Regions from separate parts of the Priestia sp. JNUCC 25 genome, predicted to be linked through region 2. Evidence: riboswitches for the same ligand, from Rfam matches in the RefSeq annotation. Region 2 holds a riboswitch; each other region holds the start of a gene.
The links. Region 2 has a riboswitch for cobalamin ahead of JNUCC25_RS01670 (HoxN/HupN/NixA family nickel/cobalt transporter). Riboswitches for the same ligand answer to the same signal wherever they lie in the genome.
Positions count from the first base shown of each region.

Region 1 (6,181 bases), 2.5 Mb from region 2:
GTGATCAACAACAGGTTGGAAAAGATTTTTATGAAGCAATTAAAAATCGACGTTCTATTTATGCAATTGATAAAAATGTAAAAATATCAGAAGAAAAAATTGAAGAAATTATTAACTTTGCGGTGAAACATACCCCTTCATCATTTAATTCTCAAAGCGCACGCGTAGTTGTTTTATTTGGCGAACAGCATGATAAAGTATGGAATATTACGAGAGAAACGCTTCGTAAAATTGTTCCAGCTGAAAATTTTTCAGATACGGATCAAAAAATGAACTTATTCGGAAGCGGCTATGGAACAGTTCTTTTCTTTGAAGATCAAGAAGTAATTGAAGGATTGCAAAAGCAGTTCGCATCTTATAGCGAAAATTTCCCGGTTTGGTCTAACCAATCATCAGGTATGCTGCAGCATGTGATTTGGACAGCGCTTGAGCTGGAAGGCCTAGGAGCAACTTTACAGCATTACAATCCATTGATTGACGATGAAGTAAAAGCAGCTTGGAATATTCCAAGCTCATGGAAATTAATTGCTCAAATGCCATTTGGTAATCCTGTGGCGCCAGCGGGCGAAAAAGAATTTCAACCGCTAAGTGAACGTGTAAAAGTATTTAAATAAGAAAAAAGAGGTACGGACAAAATTATTTTAGTTGAAGCAAAATCCGAACGATGAATCGTTCGGATTTTTTCATTGGTATGGCAAGCGTAGGTGTTGCGTATGTAGCTGCTTCTAGCGGTTGATTTCGTTATGTCTCAGACCCTTTTTTTAGTAAATAGTTTGAATATTCTTTTATGTTTAACCTAAGAAAAATGCGGTTAAATAGGAGGAGTAGTCCTCAAATCTTCTGTGGAATTTATGCGCTATACATAAGCAATTCAACGATGTTTTACAAAAAAATAAAGTTTTTAACTTGGTTTTTTAGAGAATATTTGTTAACATATCCACTTGTGAGGTCTTAGTAAGAGGAGGATGATGTAAAGAATCCCATATCGGACGCAAGGGCGTAGATATGTGGAGTGGGAATTTTAAAGGAGGATTTTATGTCTGATCAAGGAAATCAAGGAAAATTTAAAAAATCAATATCGTTACTTGACCTAACGTTAATTGGGATGGGAGCTATTTTTGGTTCCGCCTGGTTATTTGCGGTTAGTAACGTAGCGTCAAAGGCTGGTCCAGCCGGAAGTTTTTCGTGGCTGATTGGCGGAGTCATTATTTTACTTATCGGTTTAGTGTATGCTGAACTTGGAGCAGCGCTGCCGCGTACCGGTGGAATTATCCGTTATCCGGTTTACTCGCATGGTCATTTAGTGGGTTACTTAATTTCATTCATTACCATTATTGCTTACACAAGCTTGATTGCCATCGAGGTAACGGCTGTACGTCAGTATGTTGCGTTTTGGCTTCCTGGTCTAACTAAACATGGTTCTGAATCGCCTACTACAATCGGCTGGTTATTTCAGTTCGCGTTATTAACGCTATTTTTTATCATTAACTACGTAAGTGTAAAAGCATTTGCTAAGTCAAATGTCATTATATCTGTGTTCAAATATGCGGTTCCTCTTACAATTATCGTCGTGTTAGCTTATCACTTTAAATCAGCTAACTTTACAACTGGCGATTTTGCTCCGTTTGGTTTTAATGGTATTCAAGCAGCCATTTCAACAGGTGGCGTTATGTTTGCTTACCTAGGACTTCACCCTATTGTTTCTGTAGCCAGTGAAGTTAAAAACCCGCAGCGTAATATTCCAATCGCGCTCATTATCTGTATTGTACTTTCAGCGATTATTTACACAGCACTGCAAGTATTGTTCATTGGTAACATCCCGGCTGATATGCTATCAGGAGGATGGGGAACAATTCAAGAGCAATTCTCTTTACCATTTAAAGATATTGCACTTATTTTAGGCCTTGGCTGGTTAGTAACGCTTGTTATTTTTGATGCTATTTTATCACCAGGCGGTAACGGGAACATCTTCATGAATACAACTTCTCGTTTAGTTTATGCTTGGTCTCGTAATGGAACATTATTTAAACGTTTCTCAAAAGTAGATAAGAAAACAGGAATTCCACGTGCATCACTATGGCTATCATTTGGAATGTCCGTATTCTGGACACTGCCATTTCCTTCTTGGGAAGCGCTAGTAAACGTATGTTCAGTGGCACTTATTCTGTCTTATGCGATTGCGCCAATTTCAGCTGCTGCATTCAGAGTAAATGCAAAAGACCTTAAGAAGCCTTTTAAATTAAAAGGCATGAGCGTTATTGCTCCTGTTTCATTTATTTTCTGTTCATACATCGTATATTGGTCAGGATGGACGACAATTTCTTGGCTGCTAGGATCACAGCTTCTAATGGTTGTTATCTACGTAGCGTTTAAGAAATATGTACCAACTGACGTCGTAAAATTTGCACAGCAGCTTAAATCTGCTTGGTGGCTAGTTGCTTATTATATTATTATGCTTGTTATCTCTTATCTAGGTTCATTTGGTGGAGGACAAGGTGTGCTAAGCAACCCGCTTGACTTAATTTTAATTGCTCTTGTTTCACTTGGTATTTTCTACTGGGCGAAATACACAGGTTTACCAAAAGCAGTTATCGATACAGATGATTAATAAAAAACACGGCATGAATTCATGCCGTGTTTTTCGTTTGTATAGGCGTGTACTCTATTTATTTATCAAACAGCCATGTTTTTAATATAGCAGCATACTCACGAAAGTAGGCTTGAAGTTTAATTGAATTTGGTGTCTTTGCGCCTAAAGGATAAACATCAAAACCTTGGCGCTTGGCAATAATAGAAGCGCGAAACAAATGAAAATCACTGCTAACAAGCACGACTTTTTTGTGTTGAATATCAACTTTCTGTTTAGTAAAAGTAAAATTCTCAAAAGTAGAAGTTGACTGATCTTCTTTTATAATTCGATTCTTTTTAATTCCTTCTTTCCGCAGAAAACGATAGGCTGCCTCTGCTTCAGAAATTTCTTCATCGGATCCTTTTCCGCCCGTTACGATAACTTTTGTTTGTTGATGTGCTTGTAAATAAGATAAGGCCGTCTTTACTCGTTCTTTTAAACTAGGAGACATTTGATCACCATCTACTTTAGAACCTAAAACGAGGACATAATCTGCGTTATGTGGAACAGACTTGTGAGCAGTTTGATACATACAAAAAGATATAATTACTATATAAAGAACAAGCGAACCAATAAAGGTATAAATCATTTTTTTCTTCAACTGTGAGCACCTTCCTAGCTATTTCATAAGATGTTTGGAAAATAATTGTTATTATAGCATACGAGACCCAAATAAGTATAAGCACAGTAATATATAATAATAGAAGAAAATCGTTATTGTGAATGGTTATAAAATTCGTTACAATAAAGAATAAATGATTTTAAAAGTGCCTCTAAGGAGGATAATAGGGAAATCGGTGTAAATCCGGTGCAGCCCCCGCTACTGTAAATGTGGATGAACCTGCAAAGACCCACTAGTCAAACTAGGAAGGGTGCAGAAGTAAAATGAAGCATAAGCCAGGAGACCTGCTTTTAAAAACCCCTTATTTTTCGGTGGGAGAAATAAGTCAAGACAATGTGTTAATGAGCGCATGACCAAACCTTGACTTTTACAGTTAAGGTTTTTTTATGTGGTAGGGAGTGGAAAAAGTGAAAAAAGGAAAACCGCTTATGATTCAAGGAACGCACTCAGACGCTGGAAAAAGCATGATTGCTACAGCATTTTGCCGTATTTTTAAAGAAGACGGCTATCAAACTGCACCGTTTAAATCGCAAAATATGGCGCTTAATTCATACATTACAATGGATGGAAAAGAAATTGGCAGAGCGCAAGGAATTCAAGCAGAAGCGGCTGGAGTAGAAGCAACAACCAATATGAACCCTATTTTAATTAAACCAACTCGTGATCATGAATCTCAAATTGTCGTTCACGGAAAACCGCTACGTAATATGTTTGCTTTTCAGTATCGGCAAGAATTTTTTAATGAAGGTTTAAACGTTATCACGGAAGCTTATAAAGAGCTTGCCAGTCATTATGATCGAATTGTGATTGAAGGCGCTGGAAGTCCTGCTGAAGTCAATTTGAACGATCGGGAACTCGTAAATATGCGCGTTGCAAAAATAGCCCAAGCGCCTGTTGTGTTAGTAGGAGATATTGATAAAGGAGGAGTTTTTGCGAGCCTAGTGGGTACTCTTCAATTGCTTCCAGATGAACACAAGTCTAGAGTTATCGGGGTGTTAATTAATAAATTCCGAGGAGATTTAGAACTTTTAAAACCAGGTTTGAAGTGGTTTGAAGAATACACGGGTGTTCCGGTTCTAGGAGTTATTCCTTATATGAACAACGTGGAAATTGATGCGGAAGATTCGTTATCACTTAGAAATTACTCAACGCTTGTGAATCCGTTAAAAGAAATTGATATTGCGGTTATCTCGTACCCGCGCATCTCAAATTTTACAGACATCGATCCTTTAAGCTTAGAAGAAGACTGTCACGTGAGGCTTATAACCAAGCCGTCGCAATTAGGTACGCCTGATTTAATTGTTTTACCAGGAAGCAAAAATACGATTGAAGATGCTCAGTTTTTACAAGAAAGCGGCCTGGCTCTAGCCATTAATCAAGTTTTGAACACAACGAACGTTCACGTCATTGGCATCTGCGGAGGATATCAAATGCTAGGGGAGACAATTACAGACCCTGATGCAGTAGAATCTCGGATTGAATCCATTAAAGGGCTGGGCTTGCTTCCGGTGGAAACCGTTATGACAACCAGCAAAAAAACAGAAAGAGTTTCTGGGTATGTCCAGCTAGAAAGTGAAAGAGTTTCGATTGAAGGCTACGAAATTCATATGGGAAAGACGTTTTCTAAGAGCACCACGGAAGCTTTTGCAGTGGTAGAGCATGAAAAAGAAGGAACGGTTAAAGACAACGTCATTGGCACGTATGTTCATGATGTGTTTCATAACGATGCTTTGCGCAGAGCTTTGCTTAATCAAATTCGTAAACATAAAAAATTGCCGCCTATTACGGACACATTCAACAGTCGCCTGCAAAAAGAGGAGTCTTTTTCAAAAGCAGCAGCATATGTGAGAGAAGCCGTAGATATGGAAAAGCTGTATCATTTAATAGACAACTATAAAAGCCCGGAGCAAACACAAAAAGTATAGCTTGTAGGGGCTTTCGCTTGTTTTTTTACCGAGAACTTTAGTACGCTATTCTACGTTGCCTAGTTCAACAGTCTAGCACTCGTAACAAATAAAAGATGATTGTTTCCAACTTAATGCATGGTGGAAGCATGGTTTATGGACAGGAAAATGAATGGTTAATGTAATGTAAAACATCACGCCTCGTTTCCTAGAGGAGCTGAACGTATTGATTTTTAAACGTATTTTTTTTAACAAAGCATCTATTTTATACATAGTCAGTTTATTTATTGTATGTACTTCGGTAATTATGGGCGTATTTATTGGTACAGTTTCGTTAACCGTAGGAGATACAATCAAAATTATTATTGGCCACCTTACCGGGCTATCCTTATATCACGGTCCGGAAAACATGGATTTAATCATTTGGCAAATTCGTTTTCCAAGAGTACTGGTGGCATTTTTAGTAGGAGCTTCGCTTTCAATAGCAGGGGCTGCCTTTCAAGGGCTATTAAGAAACTCTCTTGCCGATCCTTATACGATCGGGGTTTCCTCAGGTGCAACCCTTGGCTCTGTCATGGCAATTTATTTTCATTGGAGTATTTTTGGTTTGTCTATCTTCACGCTGCCTGTAGTCGGCATTGTATCTGGTTTTATTACTCTTCTTTTAGTTTTTGGTATTACGAAACTCGCAAGCGGCAATTTGGCCAATGAAACCATCATCTTAGCGGGGATTATTTTATCATCCTTTATGAGCGCGCTTATTTCATTAATTGTGGCTCTTTCTCCCGAAGAAGATGTAAGGCAGGTTTTATACTGGCTAATGGGAAGCGTATCAATGAGAGGATGGTCTCATATTCAAATTTTAGGGCCGTTCTTTTTGATCGGTACAATTATGCTGTTGTTACATGTAAAAGAGCTGAACGGCTTAGCATTTGGCGATCAATCCGCTCAGTTTATGGGAATAGACGTAAAGAAGAAAAAAAGAATGATTTTAATAGGTGCATCCGTATTAACAGGGGCTGCGGT
Region 1 covers NZ_CM132211.1:2,888,769-2,894,949, reverse strand. The annotation lists gene JNUCC25_RS14770 (nitroreductase family protein) at 1-614, shown strand, start outside; gene JNUCC25_RS14765 (APC family permease) at 1,037-2,608, shown strand; gene JNUCC25_RS14760 (YdcF family protein) at 2,667-3,230, opposite strand; cobalamin riboswitch at 3,378-3,557, shown strand; gene JNUCC25_RS14755 (cobyric acid synthase) at 3,650-5,176, shown strand; gene JNUCC25_RS14750 (FecCD family ABC transporter permease) at 5,382-6,181, shown strand, end outside.
Region 1: another riboswitch for cobalamin. It lies ahead of JNUCC25_RS14755 (cobyric acid synthase); the one in region 2 lies ahead of JNUCC25_RS01670 (HoxN/HupN/NixA family nickel/cobalt transporter).

Region 2 (6,181 bases):
CATATTTAATCCTCCTCTAGGATTCCTCTAGCTTATCGTATCAAAAAACTCTTCTATATAAAAAGGATATCCCTTTACTTAACTATGTTTTAGCTGCAATTGTTTCACGTGAAAAAATCATATTTTCTATTTGACATAGATCAACTGAGGTGTTATATTTAGACTTCTGGCTTTTCTTTAAGAGCTGGACATAGTGAAAGTAACTTGAAAGGATGTATCGTACAATGCAAGGTAAAAATACTGGCATTCGACACATGTCTTTGAACAAAACTTATTCACACTGGATCGGCTTCGGAGCCGTAAGGATGCAAGAGAGGTAGGGCTTGCGTCGTTTAGGTTAATCGATCATGTGGAAAAACAAACCGCGGCAATGGATGAAATCCATGCAAGCACAATCAATGCTAATTGTGCCCTAACAACAACGAAACATACAAAAACCGTAATCATGGATTTTATAAAGAAAGTAATCATTTTGTTTTTACACTTGCAAAAGCAAGTTACTGATAAGAAACACGAACAAAAGCGAGCAGATGCATCTGCTCGCTTTTTTAATGATGGTTTTTTATTTACTTTATCATTTCTTTTTTAGCGGATCTTACAAAAAAGCCGAAACCACACTGGTTTCGGCTTTTTCTTATTGCTCTGCTAGTACATCAGCAAATGCTTTTGCATAAGGAGGAAGGTCTGGCGGGCGGCGGCTTGAGATGATGTGACCGTCGATTACGACTGCTTCATCATGCCAAATAGCTCCCGCATTTTCCATATCATCTTTGATTCCTGGCGTACTTGTTACGTTTCGGCCATCTAAGATTTTTGCAGAGATTAATACCCATCCTGCATGGCAGATTTGGCCGATTGGCTTTTGCTGTTCATCCATATAACGAACCATTTCAATTACTTCAGGGTAGCGGCGCAGTTTATCCGGCGCCCAGCCTCCAGGTACTAAAATAGCGTCATATTCAGCTGGATCAACATCTTTAAAAGCGTAGTCCGATACGGCTGGAACACCGTATTTCCCCATGTACGTTTCGTTTGCTTTTTCTCCAACTAAATGTACTTCTGCTCCTTCTTCTCGAAGACGCATCACTGGATACCATAGTTCTAGATCTTCAAAGTCTGCACTAACAAGCGCAATAACTCTTTTATTTTCTAAACGCATCGTAACACCTCCGCCATCAGTATAGCATGTTGGAGAATAAGATTGAAAATAAGGGACTAACTTGTACATAATTAAAGGATTTTTCAAGTGCTCTTCAGAAAATTTTTGTATGCCAAATGGTCTAATTTTATATTTTCACTTGACTGGGGACAAACATCACACTACAATGTGTAGTGTGATGTTCATAATGTTGTAAAATTATCCAAATAAGAAAGAGTTTCTGATTTAATCACTACATTTCTTTTTTCGGGCTTTTACACTACATAATGTAGTGTTTTTCAAATACACTTAAAGGAGGAAGTAAAGTGAATAAAAACGTCGAAATTGGTTCACTTATTATTCGTTTAGTATTAGGTTTTACATTTTTAGTACACGGCTTTCAAAAATGGCAAGGCGGGATTGAAAATACAGTAGGGTTCTTCGATAGCTTAGGAATCCCTGGTTTCATGGCATATATTGTTGCAACCATTGAACTTGTAGGTGGGGTTCTTATTATTCTTGGCCTAGCAACAAGAGTTGTATCTGCTTTATTTGTGGCAGTTATGCTTGGCGCCATTTTTACAGCCAAGCTTAAAAGCGGATTTGTTGGCGGGTTTGAGTTTGATATTGCCTTAATTGCCATGTCTGCTCACTTATTTCTTGCAGGAAGCCAGTTCCTTGCTCTTGATGCAGTGGTATTCAAAAAGAAAGAAACTGCCTTTTCTCTTCAAGAAGAAAGCAGTAAATAAAAAAAGAAAGCTTATACTCTCCCAATATAAGCTTTCAGATTAGTCCCCGCCGTTTAAGGCGGGCTTTTTTTATATTTGCAGCAGCAAATTGGCAAATAAAGAAGAACGCTCGGACAACGTATCAATTTGAATATGTTCATATTCCGCATGTATTCCTTTTCCGCATGCTCCTAATCCATCCAACGTGGGAACACCAATGGCCGCTGTAAAATTGCCATCACTTCCGCCGCCCACAGCTGCTTCTTCCAATTTCATACCCAGTTTGGCCGCGATTGATTGAGCACATTCAAATAGCTCTTCCGTTTGTTTAGACTTGACCATCGGAGGACGATTCATTCCTCCCGTTACTTCGAGCTTAATCCCTTTTAAAATGGGTGTTAAATTCAAAATAATATCCGTCATGCGTTTTGCTTCTTCTTCTGTAGAAACACGTAAATCCACGTGCGCTTCTGCATATTCCGGCACTACATTTGTACCGCTGCCTCCCGTAAATGTCCCAACGTTCACCGTTGTACCTTTTTCATAATCTGTTAAGCCCTGCAAGAAAATCACTTGGCGCGCCAGCTCTTCAATCGCATTGATTCCTTCTTTGTGGTGATTACCCGCGTGTGCTGCTCGTCCCCATGCTTTTACGGTGAAAATTCCCGCTCCTTTGCGCGACGTTTTTAACGCGCCTGAACCCGCCACCGCCGGTTCCGCTACTAGCACTGCTTCACTCCTTTGTGCTTCTTCTTCAATGTATTTTTTAGAAGAAATTGACCCAATCTCTTCATCCGAATTGCAGAAAAACACAATTTTTTTATCGAGCGATAAGCCAAGCTCTTGAATCGCTTTAATCGCCCATATAGATTGCACAATGCCGCCTTTCATGTCTAAAATTCCCGGACCGTACAGCTTGTTTCCCTCTGTTCTTAGACTCAGCCTTCCCTTTTCCCATACCGTGTCAAAGTGACCGATAATTAAAAGCTGCTTTGCTCCTTCTCCAATCGTAAATTTCAAATGGTTTCCTACTTCTTTTTCTTCTATGATTTCGTATCCTACCCCCAACCGTTTATGAAACAGCTGCGTTAAATACATTCCACACTGATCTACTAACTCTTTACTGTAGGACGGTGATTCTTTTTTCACAAATCCAACTAAATCTTCAAGCATCTCTTGTTCGTGTTCTTTTAAATAACTAAACACGCTTTGTTCTACCATTACCTGACTCAAATCAATTCCTCCTCCAAACAACCCCTGCTGCTTGCATTAAATGCTTTTATTTATCGTACGTATAACTATGTTCTACGTTTCACATAACGACCTTAAATTATCCTTAATTATAATGGTTTTCAGACAATTTTCCATCCTTTAAATACAGATAATACTTTAACTTATTCATAACCGACCGAAAATAGCCATAAACTTCAACAAATTCATACAAAAAAGCTTCAATCTTCAACAGATTAAAGCTTTCGTTTGACTAATTGACATTTATTTTAATATTTTTCCCTTTTGACTTCACACTCACAAAAACAAACATAGACACTAAAAAAATAAACAGAATAACGCCAACCATTTCAAAGTTTACTTCGGCCCATGGGTTAAAGAAAGTGAATGCTAAATAGAATGACACACCATACGCGAGGACAACAATAACCCAGCCCATCAAGCGGGAAGCAGATTGTCCAAATTTACTCGATTCATTCACCATTTTATGTACAATCATCGAATCGATTGTATCTGTAAGCATCATACCAAACATAAACACTAGTCCTAACAAAAGCGGCGTATACTTGCCTGCGTTCCCTACAGCTAGAGACCACACGGCCGTTTGACTGACCGTTTCGGCTGCTAAAGCGAACAATGCTCCTACAAGAATAATTAAAAAAGGATTCGTTGTTCCTTTTGCGATTTTCGGAATAAACTTTCCTTTTAACCCGCTCAGCTGAAACTCTTCCTCTTTATTTTTGGTTCGAAGCAAATGATATGTGTTTAATGTCCCGATTAGAAAGAGAGAGATAATGGATACCCAAGATGCAAAATGATCGAAATACGATGGAAACGTAAAATTCTTCATCACCACGCCCAGCACTCCGGCCGTGACGGCCACCATTCCTCCGTGACCTAGTGAAAACAGCGTTCCGACCCAAGGGGCAAAACGGCTGCCCATTCGCCAATTATATCGAGTCTGGCCATCAATAAAAGCTAAGTGATCTGCATCCAATCCGTGCCTGATTCCTAATAAAAAGACAAGTAAAAAAACTGATAAACCTTCCATTTCCTACACTCCTTTTTTTAAAAATAAAACGTAAAAAAGCCTCAATTCTATAGAAATTGAGGCTGTGTCGGCATATGAAAATAAACAGCAATTGCTCACTGCGTACCTTGATACACCGCCTCTTTCCTAGAAGAGTCAAGTGTACAGAATAGGTAGGTCTCCTGGCTTGAGATCATCATTTTCTACCGCCTTCCCCGTTTTGAGTGACGATAAGATAGAAAACTCCCTGCTTACAGTGGCTGGACCGCTCGAGATTTGCACTCGATTCCCTGTTACCTCTTACGCTATGTAAGAGCACCTAAACTGTGCGAATAATTCATTTTCTTCCTCATTATACTAGTACCTCTTACAAATGAATAGAGAAAATTCAAATAAAAAAGCCCTGCTAAGCTTTACATGCTTAGCAGGGCTTTTTAAAGCAATTAAACTACTTCTACCGTTACGTCTACGTTACCGCTGATTGCTTTTGAATACGGGCAGTATGAGTGAGCTAGGTCTACATATTTTTTCGCTGTTTCTAAATCTAAGCCTTCGATATGAGCTTCAAGCGCTACTCCAATTTTCACTCCTTGATCAGCTTTATCAGGAAGCAGCTGAACAGTAGCTTTTACTTCACTGCTTTTGATTTCTACGTTATGTTTTTTCAACATAAATTCTAACGCGCTGTTGAAACAAGCACTGTATCCAGCTGCAAACAGCTGCTCTGGGTTTGTTGCTGTTGTTGCTTCTCCACCAAGCGCTGGAGGTGTTGCAACGTCTAAGTTAAAGATGTTATCTAAAGAGTGAACTTCTCCTGTTCTTCCACCTGTGTTAACGACTGTTGTTTCATATAAAGCTTTCATGTATAAACCTCTCCTCTTTTTCGTTAATTTTATTAAAAGTTTTTTATTTATCGTCTCTGTAATTTAATTGTACACAATTTAATTTTAAAAAACAAGTATTAAATACATTAAAAATTTCCCAATAAAAAAAGCCGCTTATTTGCGACTTTTTCTTAATAATATTGAGACTGTTCGTCATAAGCTGATTTTCGAAAAATAGACAAGTTGGTAATAGCCCTCATCAGTTTCGTATTAAAAATAACATAATGAATAAACAGCGCCAGCACGCAGCCTAAAACGGCTCCTGTTAACACATCGAATGGATAATGAACGCCAACCCATACGCGTGAAAAGGCAATGAGTACGCCCATGACAACCCACATGCGCCCTGAACGTTTGAAATGCAGCCAAATGGTAAAAGTGATAACTAATGCAGATGTAGCATGATCGCTTGGAAATGAAGAATTTGCGGCGTGATCAATAAGCTGATTCACGTGGTGAGAGATAAACGGACGATCTCGATAAGCAAATAAACTAATCACTTTATTGATAATGACTCCTGTGGCACAAGCACATAAAGCTTGAAATGCTACAACACGGCTGCCGTTTTTATTAATAAGTAAAAACAAGCCGAGTAAAACGATAAGTACATACTGGGCATAATCTGCAAAGAATACCATCAGCGAATCTAGAGGCTTTACGTGTGAGGCATACTGATTCACCGCGTGGAAAATGGTATAATCTACTGAATTGATAGCTGATAACATAATCGAAATCCTTTCTTATTTTTAAATGTCATTAGCTATCTTATCAGTTTCTTGAGAAAATGAACATTATTTCTCGGGCTATTGATGATATATTTAGTAAATAACTATTGATTTCCTTACCATTTATACAACCCGAATCTCTCCGTGCTATAATGTACGCAACTATACATAGACACAAGGGGGAATTTTTGTTGAGTAAAGGCAGAATTTTAATTGTAGAAGATGAGCGCAAAATTGCTCGTTTAATTCAGCTCGAGCTTGAACATGAAGGGTACGAAACGGGCATGGCTTACACTGGAACAGAAGGATTGGCAGAGTTTCAAGAACACGATTGGGATTTGCTGCTTTTAGATGTGATGCTTCCTGAACTGAGCGGACTCGAAGTACTTCGTCGCATTCGAGCAAATGATGATCAAACGCCCGTTATCTTATTAACAGCTCGAGAC
Region 2 covers NZ_CM132211.1:305,657-311,837, reverse strand. The annotation lists gene JNUCC25_RS01695 (DinB family protein) at 1-3, opposite strand, end outside; gene JNUCC25_RS01690 (hypothetical protein) at 350-589, shown strand; gene JNUCC25_RS01685 (type 1 glutamine amidotransferase domain-containing protein) at 635-1,159, opposite strand; gene JNUCC25_RS01680 (DoxX family protein) at 1,465-1,887, shown strand; gene JNUCC25_RS01675 (M20 family metallopeptidase) at 1,957-3,120, opposite strand; gene JNUCC25_RS01670 (HoxN/HupN/NixA family nickel/cobalt transporter) at 3,350-4,147, opposite strand; cobalamin riboswitch at 4,282-4,464, opposite strand; gene JNUCC25_RS01665 (organic hydroperoxide resistance protein) at 4,570-4,989, opposite strand; gene JNUCC25_RS01660 (undecaprenyl-diphosphatase) at 5,142-5,735, opposite strand; gene JNUCC25_RS01655 (response regulator transcription factor) at 5,888-6,181, shown strand, end outside.

Region 3 (6,181 bases), 2.3 Mb from region 2:
GTCATATTATCATAGGTAAAAGCCTGCGAAGCCCGCTCATAGCGTATGTAAGGAATCGCTGTTTCAGCAGCCGCACCGATAGCATTTTTAGATGCTTCTTCCGCAAAAGGATGACTTGCATCCACAATAGCTTTTACACGATGTTCGTTTACAAAATCCGTCATATCTTCTTTTGTGAGACGTCCAATTTTCACTTTCACTTCTGCACGCTGTAATTCGATAGCTGCGTTTTCGGTTACAACCGTTGCCGTAACCTCATGACCTGCTTTTTTCACTTGCACGGCTAATGCACGTGCATCGCTAGTTCCGGCTAACAATAAAATCATTTTAGCTCGCCGACCTTATCTTCACGGTGTTGATGGTCGTGATGGTGATCGTGGTGATGGTGTCCGTGATCATGGTCATGGTCATGATCGTGATGATGGTGGTGATCAATATGCTCCATAATGCCGAGGCGATATTGACACGTATCGCAGTTCATTTTCACTTCACCTTCTAATCCTTCTTCAGCACGTTCTTTTAAAATTGTCTGCAGTTTTGGGTGAAAACCGAAATAGCCGGCTAGCTTAAACTCAATGTTTTCATGCTGCATTTTATACTGCTTCACCATTTCTTCTAATCGCTTAATTAATACTCCTGTAAATAAGAAATACGGGAGAATAACCACTTTTTTAGCGCCCAATTTCAAACATCGCTCCACGCCTTCATCAATCAGTGGTGCGGTCACGCCCATAAAAGAAGTTTCGACGATTTTATAATTTGTTTTTTCCCAAAGAAGGCGCGTAATTTTATATAAATCACTGTTTGCATCAGGATCACTTCCTCCTCGCCCTAAGACAATAACAGCCGTGTCTTCAGCTGGAGTTTCTAAATTCTCTCCTGATTCTTGTAATCTCGTTTTTAAAATTTCAAGGGCTTCTTCATGAACGCCAATGGGACGTCCGTATACGAAGTTTACGTGTGGATATTTTTCCTTTGCTTCATCTATAGCCGCCGGAATATGTATTTTAGAGTGTCCAGCAGGCAAAAGCATAATTGGAATTACAACTACATCTTGTGCTCCTTTTGCCACACATGTATCAATGCCTTGACTTACATTTGGGCGTTCAAATTCTAGAAAACACGTTTCTACTAAAATAGATGCGTCCCAATCATGCTTCATAGTCGAAATAAATTCCCGAATTTGATCGTTCCCTTCAGGATCTCTGCTTCCATGACCGACAAATAAAACTGATTTCATATAATGTCCTCCTATTTTTTAATCTCCACACGGAGCTGGTTCTACTTTTATTTTTGGTGTTATATCTTGATAGTCGAATCCATAAACGTTCTTCACACGCTTAAAGAATTTATGAAATCGCTCATTAGGATGACCTTTTTCTTTATATTCATGGATAATGTTCTCCACTATTTCAACAATTTCATCGGGTGCTATGCCTTCCGCCACAATTTGACCTGAATGCGCATTGCGTCCAACCGTTTTAGCTCCTAAAAATAAATCAAACGCACCTTTTCTATAGACAATGCCGATATCTTCTTGAACAGCGCCGTAACAAGCCATACCGCATCCATTGATACCAAGCTTCAGCTCTTTTGGCATGTCCATTCCCCCGAGGCGCTTTTGTAATTCTTCCGTATGTGGAATAGCATCGCTTTTTTCTCCATCGCAAAAATCACACGCTTTGATTGTGAACACGTCTCCGACCGGAGATAGTAAAAAGGAAGCTGCTTGGAGCTTTTTAATAATCACATCTGGCTGAGCCGTTGGAATTTGCAGTTTAATTTGATGGTCAGGTGTATACTCCATCGTACCTTTTTCACCAACAACTTCCGCTAGTGTTGTCATTTGAACAGGCGTGAATTTCTTATTTGCAAGTCCTGGACTAACTGCTACTTCAAAGATAGACTCGATTGGCTGGTGTACGACCGCAGAAGTGGATTCACCTAAAATTGCTTGAAGCGCTTCTTCTGCAAGAGCTCGTGAAGTTGCTTTTTCTTCTCTTGTGTTCTGAACTGCTTCAATAGCTGAAGCTGTTTGCTTTACAGTCTCTTCTTGATCGAGAGCCCATGGTTCTGCTTCTTTTCGAAGTCGCTGATGCGGTCTTAGCGGCTGCTCCGTTTGGTTGAGGGTATATTTCCGCTGATATCCTCGCGGTGTAATCATTAAATCGTCGTAAAAGAATGTAGATGAATTTCCGACAACAACGGTAGTCAGCATGCCTATTTCATGGTTTAACATGTCTTTTAAGTTGGTCATTACGACTTCTTCACGGTCACGATAAGCGCTTTTAACAAGACCAACAGGCGTATCAGGGGAACGGTACTTTAATAGAATCCTTTGCGCTTCAACAATTTGTCTTGTTCGTCTTCCGCTTTTTGGGTTGTAAAAAGCCACTACGAAATCTGCTTGTGCAGCTGCTTCAATTCTTTTTTCGATTAGCTCCCAAGGCGTAAGGTGGTCACTTAAACTAATCGTACAAGCATCGTGCATCACGGGCGCTCCAAGGAGAGATGCGCATGAATTAATAGCCGAAATGCCAGGAATTACTTCCATCTCTACGCCCGTTTCTTTTTTCCAGCCTTTTTCAATCAACACTTCATACACAAGGCCTGCCATTCCGTATACTCCTGCATCTCCGCTTGAAATGACAGCTACGGTTTTGCCCGCTTCAGCTTGCTTTACAGCTTCTTGTGCACGGCTTACTTCTTCGGTCATTCCCGTACTAATAATTTGCTGATTCGTTAACAGTCCTTGAATTAGTTCCACATAGGTTTTATAACCGATGATCATATCACTTTCTTGAATGGCTTCTCTTGCTCGCTGTGTAATATGTTCAAAGCTTCCTGGCCCAAATCCAATAACTAACAGTTTACCTTTCATGCTAGCTCCTCCTTTATGCGTTACTTTTTACTTTGTCAATTCCTTCTATGGAGTCACTGTTTTCCGGAGAAACGAAACCATTTTGATCACATTCATAAATAAGCGATTCCTTTATACTGCAGCCTCCTGCTAAATGCTCTTTGACAATCCGGTGAGCCACGGTTTCAGTGACCTGCTTGTACCAATCTCCTGAAGGATAGACGATAGCTACAGGAGCATCTTTGCATCGTCCGTTACAGCGCGTACGCGTTGTATGAACCGTTTCATCCAAATCCAGTTCCGTCACTTTATTTCGAATAGCCTGCGTGGCTTCTTCTCCACCTTTTCTCATACAGCTGCTTCCATTACAAATCAATACGTGATGTTTTGTTCCATTTAAGTTCCACGTCGTCACACTCATTCGCTCCTTTACTAAAAAAAGCGCCTCTATCAATGATAGAGGCGCAGAAAATTCAAACTAAGTTTTTGCACTTCCACCTATATCCCGTAGGGTAAGCTTCGCATTAGAAAAAGGCTGGTTTCCTGACTTCGATTCATCACTTGATTGCGCCTTCCCGAATACAGTGGCATATGCAATCAGCTCCTCTTCACAGTGGCGGGTACCGCGCTGGCTTTACACCAGACTTCCCATTTAACGCAATGTGAACATTGCGCACCTTTTTTGCACGATATGTAGTTTTAGGATATGAGAAAAACCCGCTTCGCTAATATGCGAGCGGGTAAAACGTCAGAATAAGAGTGTACACGAATGCCACTTTAAGCCAACGTTTCCCTTCCCGCTCCCCGGAGAAATAGAAACTTCACAATAAAGACAGGTCTCCTGACTTGTGTATCATTCTACTTGAGAACCTTCCCGTGATTTTTTCACAGTGGTTATACTCGTTCGTCCACACTTACAGTTGCGGGGACAGTACTGGCATTTCACCAGTTTCCCTATTAAGCCTTCTTGGCATCTTTACTGTTGCTGTTTGATATATATGAACCTTTTAAACTATCAGAATAATAGAAGTAACTACCATATCATAGCGTACATTTTTTTTTATTTCAACTCTATTCTTTTCGGAAGATACAAGTATCTATAAAAAAACAAGAGCATAAAATCAGCTCTTGTTTTTTCATTATATAGCTACTAATGTTAAATGAGGATCATTATAATACACAACTTCTGAAAGAACTTTACAGCCATTTGTTTTAGCAAAAGCTTCTCTCGCCTGTTTTTCAGTTTCAAATTCAAACATTTTCATTTCTTTTCCAGCATATACCGTCAGTACCCACATGAAAAGATTCGCCTCCGATTATTGTAGTGATCGCTATATCCACATTATGCCGAAACCATTTCCTTTTGAAAACCCATTCTACAAAACTTGTCACAAGAAACTTTTAAAAATTTAAAAACATTTTAACTTCTGTAAATGAACACAATGTACAAAAGGTTTAAGCAGTATTGTACCTCTTTAAAAAAGGTGCTTTTTTAACCCACTGTTGCTTCACCAGTAAAAAAATATATAGTATTTATTAAAAAAAGAAGCCGGACAGCCGGCTTCTTTTTTAGGAAAGGAAAGGACAGACATCACAATCCCGTCCTGTTCTTTATTTTGCATAAAAATACATTAATTAAATATTCCTTTCTTAAAGCAGAACCATGTTCGACTGCACATAGTAATAAAGAAGCTTATACGTATGATTCAATGAATCTTGATGCGTTCTCTCAAACGCATGAGAAGAATCAATTCCTGGACCAATTAAGCCGTGTACGATATCGTGTCCGGCACGAATAGCAGCAGAAGCATCTGATCCGTAAAACGGATAAATATCTAATTTGTACTGAATATCATGCTGCTTAGCTAGCTCCACCAAATGCCTTCTCAAACCGTAATGATATGGGCCGCTTGAATCTTTTACACAAATAGACACGGTGTATTCATCAGTAGATTGTCCATCTCCCATAGCACCCATATCAACCGCTAAGTATTCTACTGTTTGAGGCGTAATGTTGGAATTTCCTCCGTACCCAATTTCTTCATTATTTGAAATGAGAAAGTGCGTAGTGTATGGCAGTTCGATCTGTTCTTCTTGAATTGTTTTCATGAGCTGAAGCAATAAAGCTACGCTTGCTTTATCATCGAGATGACGAGATTTAATAAAACCGCTTTTTGTTATTTCTACACGAGGATCAAACGAAACAAAGTCGCCGACTTCAATTCCAAGGCTGCGAATATCTTCTGCGCTATGTACTTTTTCATCCAGTCGAATTTCTATATTTTCTTGATTCCGCTCAGCTTTCCCTGCATCTTTATACACATGAACAGATGTTTGATGCATAAGGATGGTTCCTGTAAATACTTCTCCTGATGAAGTTTCAATTTCACAATATTCTCCTTCAATAGAATTGTAGCGAAACCCTCCAATCAGGTCGATTTTCAGACGTCCACTCGGTTTGATTTCTTTTACCATAGCACCTAATGTATCGACATGAGCCGTCAGCATGCGGTGGTGATCTGTATCTTTACCGGGAATAGTAGCGACTAAGCCTCCTTTTCGATTGCGATACGTTTGAATATTTAGCTCTTTTACATAGTCTTCGACAAATGAAATTACCTTTTCTGTATTTCCAGAAGGACTGGGAATCGAAACAAGCTTTTTAATTAACTGAACAGTTTCCGTCATTATGACACTTCCTTTGTCTCTCATTTCTTTTATTTTACCATATGTTTCAAAAAAGATAACAGGCAGCTCCAAACAAAAAAGCCGGGCAGCTGCCCGGCTTTTTTGTTTTAAGCTATGTTTGATTTCTTTAATTCATTTGTGTAATTTAATGATTTTTGCTTATCAAACTCGCCTTCAGACTTGGACATTACAATAGCAGCTAAAGCATTTCCTACTACGTTAACTGTGGTACGCATCATATCAAGAATGCGGTCAATTCCTGCAATAAATGCCATGCCTTCAAGAGGGAAGCCCATAGATTCAAGTGTAGCAAGTACAACTACAAACGATGCCCCTGGTACACCAGCCATTCCTTTTGAGGTTAACATTAGCACAAGAAGGAGCTGAATTTGATCCATAATGGAAAGGTCGATGCCGTACATTTGAGCAATAAACAGCGATGCCAGCGCCTGATAAATGGTTGAACCATCTAAGTTAAACGTGTAGCCCGTTGGAATAACAAACGATGTAACCGATTTAGAACAACCGAAGTCTTCCATCTTTTTGATAAGAGATGGTAAAACGGCTTCTGAACTTGCCGTTGTAAAAGCAAGAAGCAGCTCGTCTTTTAACACTTTTATCAGCGTAAACATG
Region 3 covers NZ_CM132211.1:2,599,148-2,605,328, forward strand. The annotation lists gene cobK (precorrin-6A reductase) at 1-326, opposite strand, end outside; gene JNUCC25_RS13255 (sirohydrochlorin chelatase) at 323-1,240, opposite strand; gene cobJ (precorrin-3B C(17)-methyltransferase) at 1,259-2,881, opposite strand; gene JNUCC25_RS13265 ((2Fe-2S) ferredoxin domain-containing protein) at 2,895-3,275, opposite strand; cobalamin riboswitch at 3,377-3,556, opposite strand; cobalamin riboswitch at 3,675-3,853, opposite strand; gene JNUCC25_RS13270 (hypothetical protein) at 4,000-4,158, opposite strand; gene JNUCC25_RS13275 (M42 family metallopeptidase) at 4,511-5,548, opposite strand; gene JNUCC25_RS13280 (cation:dicarboxylate symporter family transporter) at 5,656-6,181, opposite strand, start outside.
Region 3: another riboswitch for cobalamin. It lies ahead of JNUCC25_RS13265 ((2Fe-2S) ferredoxin domain-containing protein); the one in region 2 lies ahead of JNUCC25_RS01670 (HoxN/HupN/NixA family nickel/cobalt transporter).

Region 4 (6,181 bases), 1.7 Mb from region 2:
AGTATGATATATTTTTGAACATAAAAATACTTTTGTGTTTAAGCATCCAGCAAAAAAGGAATATCTTGTATAGGTTTCCGCTCGGTGTGACAACCTCAAACAGAAGAAGGAAGGTGCTAACTAAAAAGTCTTCGAATGCCCGTAGGCAGCATAAATGAATAAGCAAATATAGGTAAAAAATTAATAAGTATGTTACAATACCTAGTGAGTTATAACAATGAATTTTACGATATGAAAAGACCATATGGGAAAAGATGAGAAAGGAAAGATACGAATGCCTAGATGGATAAAAAGAATGCTAGTTGTATTTATTACAGTATTTACATTTGGGCTTGTCACTCCACCAGAATATTTATACGTTGATGATGCAAAAGCGGACAAGCAACATAAAGCAGGGTATGTAAGAGAAACAACTCCTGTCACAGCTGTTATAGAAGATATTCATTTGCCATATGAAGAACCAAAATATGAAGACGTTTCATCATTTGTTACGTATGCAATGGAATCAGCTGAAAAACAGTCAGTGGAAAAATTTGGAACAAAAATTGGGCCTGTCATTGAAGATGAATTTCGTCAAGCAGTGTTACCTAAAATTGAAGAAGTGCTGACCGACATTGGCACTGAACGTGAACAGTCAATTCAGAATCTCGAGATAAGCGAGCATCCTGCTGCTGGCTACGGTGAAAAGATTTTCCATGTATATGACCGGGAGACCGGTCAGGACTTAATACGGTTTCACGTACGGCGTGAAAATCCTCCAAAAGATGGATACTGGTTTAATTTTCACTATCATGCGGCTGCAGATAATTTTCAAAAGCATTATGATTTAGGGAAAATTTATTGGAACCGAAACATGCCGCCTAAATGGTTTAGCTGATAATAGACACAACATTCTACGATTTCGAAATGTTAGCTTTTTTAAGCTAGCATTTTTTTACGTCTAAAACCGTTATGGTCTAAATAAGCTGAAACATTAGCACAACGATAAAAAAATCGTTTATAATGAAGTCAGACTTCTTACCATAGAATAGTGAGAAGGAACGAATAGATGCTGGAGGTAACACAATGAAACAATTTACGGAAGAAAAACAATTTCGCGAACAAATTAAGAACGAAACACTAAGCGTTGGGATTTTTACGACAACGTGGTGTCCTGATTGCAAACGTTTGGATATGTTCATTGATGAAATTGTTGACGAAAATACAGATAAAGCATGGTTTAAAATTGACAAGGATGAGTTTGAAGAACTTTCTGCTGAAAACAATGTAATGGGTATTCCTTCTCTTCTTGTATATAAAAACGGTGAAAAAATTGCACACTTGCACAGTGCAAATGCTAAAACGCCTGAAGCGGTCCGTGAATTTTTAGCAACTCTTTAATTCCTGAAGCTGCGAGAGCATTCTCGCAGCTTTTTTTGTGAGAATGGCTATTTCCATTTTTCCATGAGTGGGGTATACTAGGACAAGTGAATAATCGTAAAGCAATAAGGTCTCAATTTAAAGATTGAGTGAAAAGGGAAGTCTGGTGAAAAACCAGCGCGGTCCCGCCACTGTAAGCGCTTTGTGCGTAAGTCAGGAGACCTGCCTTATTGTTAGCTGTGAAACCTTCGAGGAAGGGTGAAGCAGGGTAATGAACATACTTATCAAGTATAGTGAACGGATTCTTTTCCTGCTTATCTTGACGTTACCTGCTTTGCTTTCAATTGAAAGTAAAGCTTTTTTATTTTGAAGCTGCCGGCGAGCAGTATACATAGTCAAAGCGGAAAAACGGGATAGCGCTGCTTTTTGCATGATCATTTGCTTTTTCTTTAACGTGGAGGTTTCGTATTCACAATGAACAATATATAGGGGGAGTATTTAGATGAAAAAATGGCTTTCGTATTCCATTATTGCACTGTTAGTCATCGTACTTGCTGCATGCGGTGCAGGCAGCCAAAGCAACAGTGATAAAAAAACGAAGCAAGATACGGCACAAACGTCACAAGCTGCATTTCCAGTGAAGGTAAAAGACGCGCGTGATAAAGAAATTACGTTGAAAAAACAGCCTAAGAAAATTGTTTCATTAATGCCAAGTAATACGGAGATTGTATATGCCCTTGGCCTTGAAAAAGAATTAGTCGGTGTTACAAGCAACGATGATTATCCTAAAAGCGTAAAGAAAAAAGCGCAGGTAGGAGATATGAACGTTAATGCAGAAAAAGTTATTGCTTTAAATCCTGATTTAGTGCTGGCACACGCTTCAAGTATGGGCGTTTCGGATGAAGTATTTAAACAAATTGAAAGTGCGGGTATTCCGGTATTTGTTGTAAAAGATTCAACAACGTTTGATACGGTTTATGATTCTATTACGCAAATCGGTAAATTAACAGGTAAAACAAAAGAAGCTAATCAAACAATTAAAGACATGAAAGAAAAAGTAGCTTCAATTGAGAAAAAAGCAAAAACGATTTCAAAAGAAGATCGTAAAAAAGTATGGATAGAGGTATCAGGAGCTCCTGAGATTTATACAACAGGAAAAGGTACGTTCATGAACGAAATGCTTACTATGATCGGTGCTGATAACGTAGCGGGTAGTGAAAAGGGTTGGGTTAAGTTTTCTGAAGAGCAAGTTGTTAAGTTAAACCCTGACGTTATTATCGCAACGTATGATGCAGACAAAAATGAGATTATGAAGCGTCCCGCTTGGAGCAGCATGACTGCTGTAAAAGAGGGTAACATCGAGAAGGTTGATCAAAACAAAATCAACCGCTTAGGACCTCGTATTGTAGATGGCTTAGAGGACTTAGCAAAAGCAGTATACCCTGAGGTGTACAATAAATAAGAAGAGGGACCATATTCCAGTTCGAATTGAAAAGGGGATTGGTCCCTTTTCACATCTTAAAATTGAAGAACGGCCTGAGCTTTTAATCGTGAAAACCGAGACTTCTTATAAAACATACAGCTCAGGGGTTTTAGGAACAGGTATTACGGAAACGGACACCTTTTACAATCGATTTGTTCACAAAGACTATTATTCAGATACTCCTTCTATGGAGTATGAGCAATATTTGATGAAAGAAAATGTACGCCATGAGCAAATCGTAGGGTTGATGACAGCCGTTTGGTTAAAAGAAAGAGCGGTTTACTGTTATGAAGGCTACGGAGTAAGAGTAGCTTCCGTGATAACGGCTGGAGTAGGAAACGCAGTAGATATTACAGCTGACGAAGCTGCCCCGTTCTATTCCTCTCCCGGTACAATTAATATGTTTTTTTTCGTGGAAGGTACGCTTACGGATGCTGCGTTTTTACAGCTTTTTATTGCGGCCACAGAAGCTAAAACAAAAACGCTGTCACAGCTGGGGGTCATAGATCCAGCTACAAAGACGATTGCTACGGGAACATCTACGGACAGCATCTCAGTTGCAGCGTCTCAGCAAGGACCATTATATGAATATGCAGGCTCTATGACCGCTTTAGGTCAAGCGGTAGCCAAGCTGGTGAAAATAAGCTTAGAGCAGGGACTTAAGGGAAAGAGGTGAAAAAATGAGTATTACACAAGCGATAATTGCACACATGACGGCCATGACGATTGCTTTACTAATTGACCGAATCATAGGCGACCCCGAAAATTGGCCGCATCCCGTTCGCTGGTTTGGCAAGTGGATTTATTGGATGGATTCCAGATTAAATAAAGGTGTAGGAAAACGATTCAAAGGATTGCTTCTTGTGATAAGTATGGCTGTGCTAGCAGGAGTTGTTCCCTTTTTGTTCCTCCATGCTTTGTACGGAGTTGATTTTATAGCAGGTGTTTTAGTAGAGGGCGTAATGATTGCGACTACTATATCCACTCGTTCTTTAAGCGAAGCTGCTTATAAGGTACAAAAGCCGCTTCAGCTAGGAGATATGGAGAAAGCTAGATATGAAGTAAGTATGATTGTGGGACGAGATACAGATCGTTTGTCAGAAGGAGAAATTGCCAGAGCGACGGTAGAGACCGTGGCTGAAAATACAAGTGATGGTATTACAGCTCCGCTTTTTTATGCATTTATAGGAGGAGGAGCCCTAGCCTTTTTTTACCGAGCTATTAACACATGTGATTCGATGGTTGGGTACAAAAATGACCGCTACTTTCTGTTCGGCTACTTTAGTGCAAAAACCGATGACGTATTAAACTATATTCCAAGTCGGCTAACTGCAGTAGTGATGACGGCTGTTAATGTAGTAAAAAGCCAGTATTCTCTTGGGCATGTAACGAGTTTGATTAAGCGTGATGCTAAGAAGCATCCAAGCCCAAATAGCGGATACGGGGAAAGCGCAGTGGCTGCTCTTTTAGGTATTCAACTCGGAGGGCTTAATACATATAAAGGCATAGAATCTAATCGTGCAAAAATGGGTGAACCACTCATTCCCCTGCAAGCCGGTCATATTGAACAAGCTGTTTTCATTATGAAAAGGACGGTCTATGCTACGTGGTTATTATATCTTTTGTTAGGAGGAGTTATTAGTGCTATTACCTACACATGGAGCTAATCCTAATGTCTTTTTAAAAGCAATAGGGGCCGAGAATTTATCGCATATAAAAGACTTTAGCGTGAATACAAATCCTTTAGGGGCTCCCCTTGTGCTTCACGAAAAGTGGAACGAATTCAAGGATGCAGCGTTTAGTTATCCTGATCCTCAAGTAACAGAGCTGAAAAATAAACTTGCAGCTCATCATCATGTTTCAGCTGCTCAAGTGCTGCCTACAAATGGCGCCGCTGAAGCGTTTTTCCTTATTGCTTCGTTATTTTCAGGAGAGAAAGCAGGGATTGTACAGCCGACCTTCGTTGAATATGAACAGGCAAGTAAAGCTTATGGATGTGAAGTGACATACGTTCCTTTAGCTGAAGAAAATGGCTGGAGTTGGGATATAGAGTTGATTATGAGTATTCTTCCGGACATAAAAGTACTGTGGATTTGCCATCCAAATAATCCAACGGGTGTTATGTATAGTCATGAGGAATGGATGAAAGTAGTAAAAGCTGCTGCTCATCATGGTACATACTTAATAATTGATGAGGCATTCATTGATTTTGTCGAACATCAGCCTTCATTTGATTCTCTTATTCTGGATTATGAGCATATCATTGTGGTGCGTTCCATGACAAAGATGTTTAATATTGCCGGGCTTCGTCTTGGCTATATTTTGGCAAATGAAAAAATCATTAGCAAGATGTCTAAAAAGCAGCCTCCTTGGAGTGTAAATGGATTGTCGCAGCAAGTAGGAATGATATGTGTGGATGAAAAAGATTTTGTGAAAAAAACCGTACATTATATTAAACAAGAACGGGAACGGATCTTGAGTCAACTAAAGGAATGGGGGCTTTTGGTTTCTCCTTCTCAAACAAACTATTATCTTTGCAGCGTTCCGTCTTCTATTAAAACGCGCGAATGGCTTGTCTATTTAGCAAGCCATGGCGTGGTAGCTCGTCATACTGAAAACTTTCCATTTTTAAATGGACGCTATATCCGTTTGGCCGTGAAAACGAAAGAAGAAAATGACTATTTACTTAAAGTAATCAAACAAGGACTCGATGAAATATGATCATCTTTATTAGCGGAGGCGTTCGAAGCGGAAAATCACGTGGAGCGGAGAATATGGTTCAAACTTTTTGTGCAAAGCGCGCTGTTTATATTGCCACAAGCAGGCAAACAGATAAGGAAATGCAAAAACGCATCCAGCTTCATCAAAAAGAACGCCAAGCAGCGAACACGCCTTGGGTAACGATCGAACAGTCTGTAAATTTACAACAAATTTTTCCAAATCTTCAAAGTGATGATGCTATACTTTTGGATTGTGTCACGAATTGGCTTGCCAATGAGCTTTTTTTAACAGAAAGAAGGTGGCAAACAAAAGAAGGGAAACAAGCGGTTTTTCTTCATATGATAGAAACGCTCGATAAGCTGTTTGCGCAGTCTCAGACGGTTGTGCTAGTATCTAATGAACTGTTTGAAGCGGGCGTATTAGAAGAGCCCACATATAGCTATATGAAGATGTTAGGGAAATTACATCAGTATATTGTAGAAAAAGCAGATGTGGCTATTTGTGTAGAAGCGGGAATTTATCGTTTTAAAAAAGGAAAGGAATGTGTAGATATATGAAAGAATGGATAGCTATACTACGAATTTCTCTCCAGTTTTTTACGATCTTACCACTGGCTAA
Region 4 covers NZ_CM132211.1:1,997,206-2,003,386, forward strand. The annotation lists gene JNUCC25_RS10100 (YpjP family protein) at 275-877, shown strand; gene JNUCC25_RS10105 (thioredoxin family protein) at 1,066-1,380, shown strand; cobalamin riboswitch at 1,471-1,603, shown strand; gene JNUCC25_RS10110 (ABC transporter substrate-binding protein) at 1,862-2,821, shown strand; gene JNUCC25_RS10115 (adenosylcobinamide amidohydrolase) at 2,910-3,518, shown strand; gene cbiB (adenosylcobinamide-phosphate synthase CbiB) at 3,523-4,509, shown strand; gene cobD (threonine-phosphate decarboxylase CobD) at 4,484-5,563, shown strand; gene JNUCC25_RS10130 (bifunctional adenosylcobinamide kinase/adenosylcobinamide-phosphate guanylyltransferase) at 5,560-6,120, shown strand; gene cobS (adenosylcobinamide-GDP ribazoletransferase) at 6,117-6,181, shown strand, end outside.
Region 4: another riboswitch for cobalamin. It lies ahead of JNUCC25_RS10110 (ABC transporter substrate-binding protein); the one in region 2 lies ahead of JNUCC25_RS01670 (HoxN/HupN/NixA family nickel/cobalt transporter).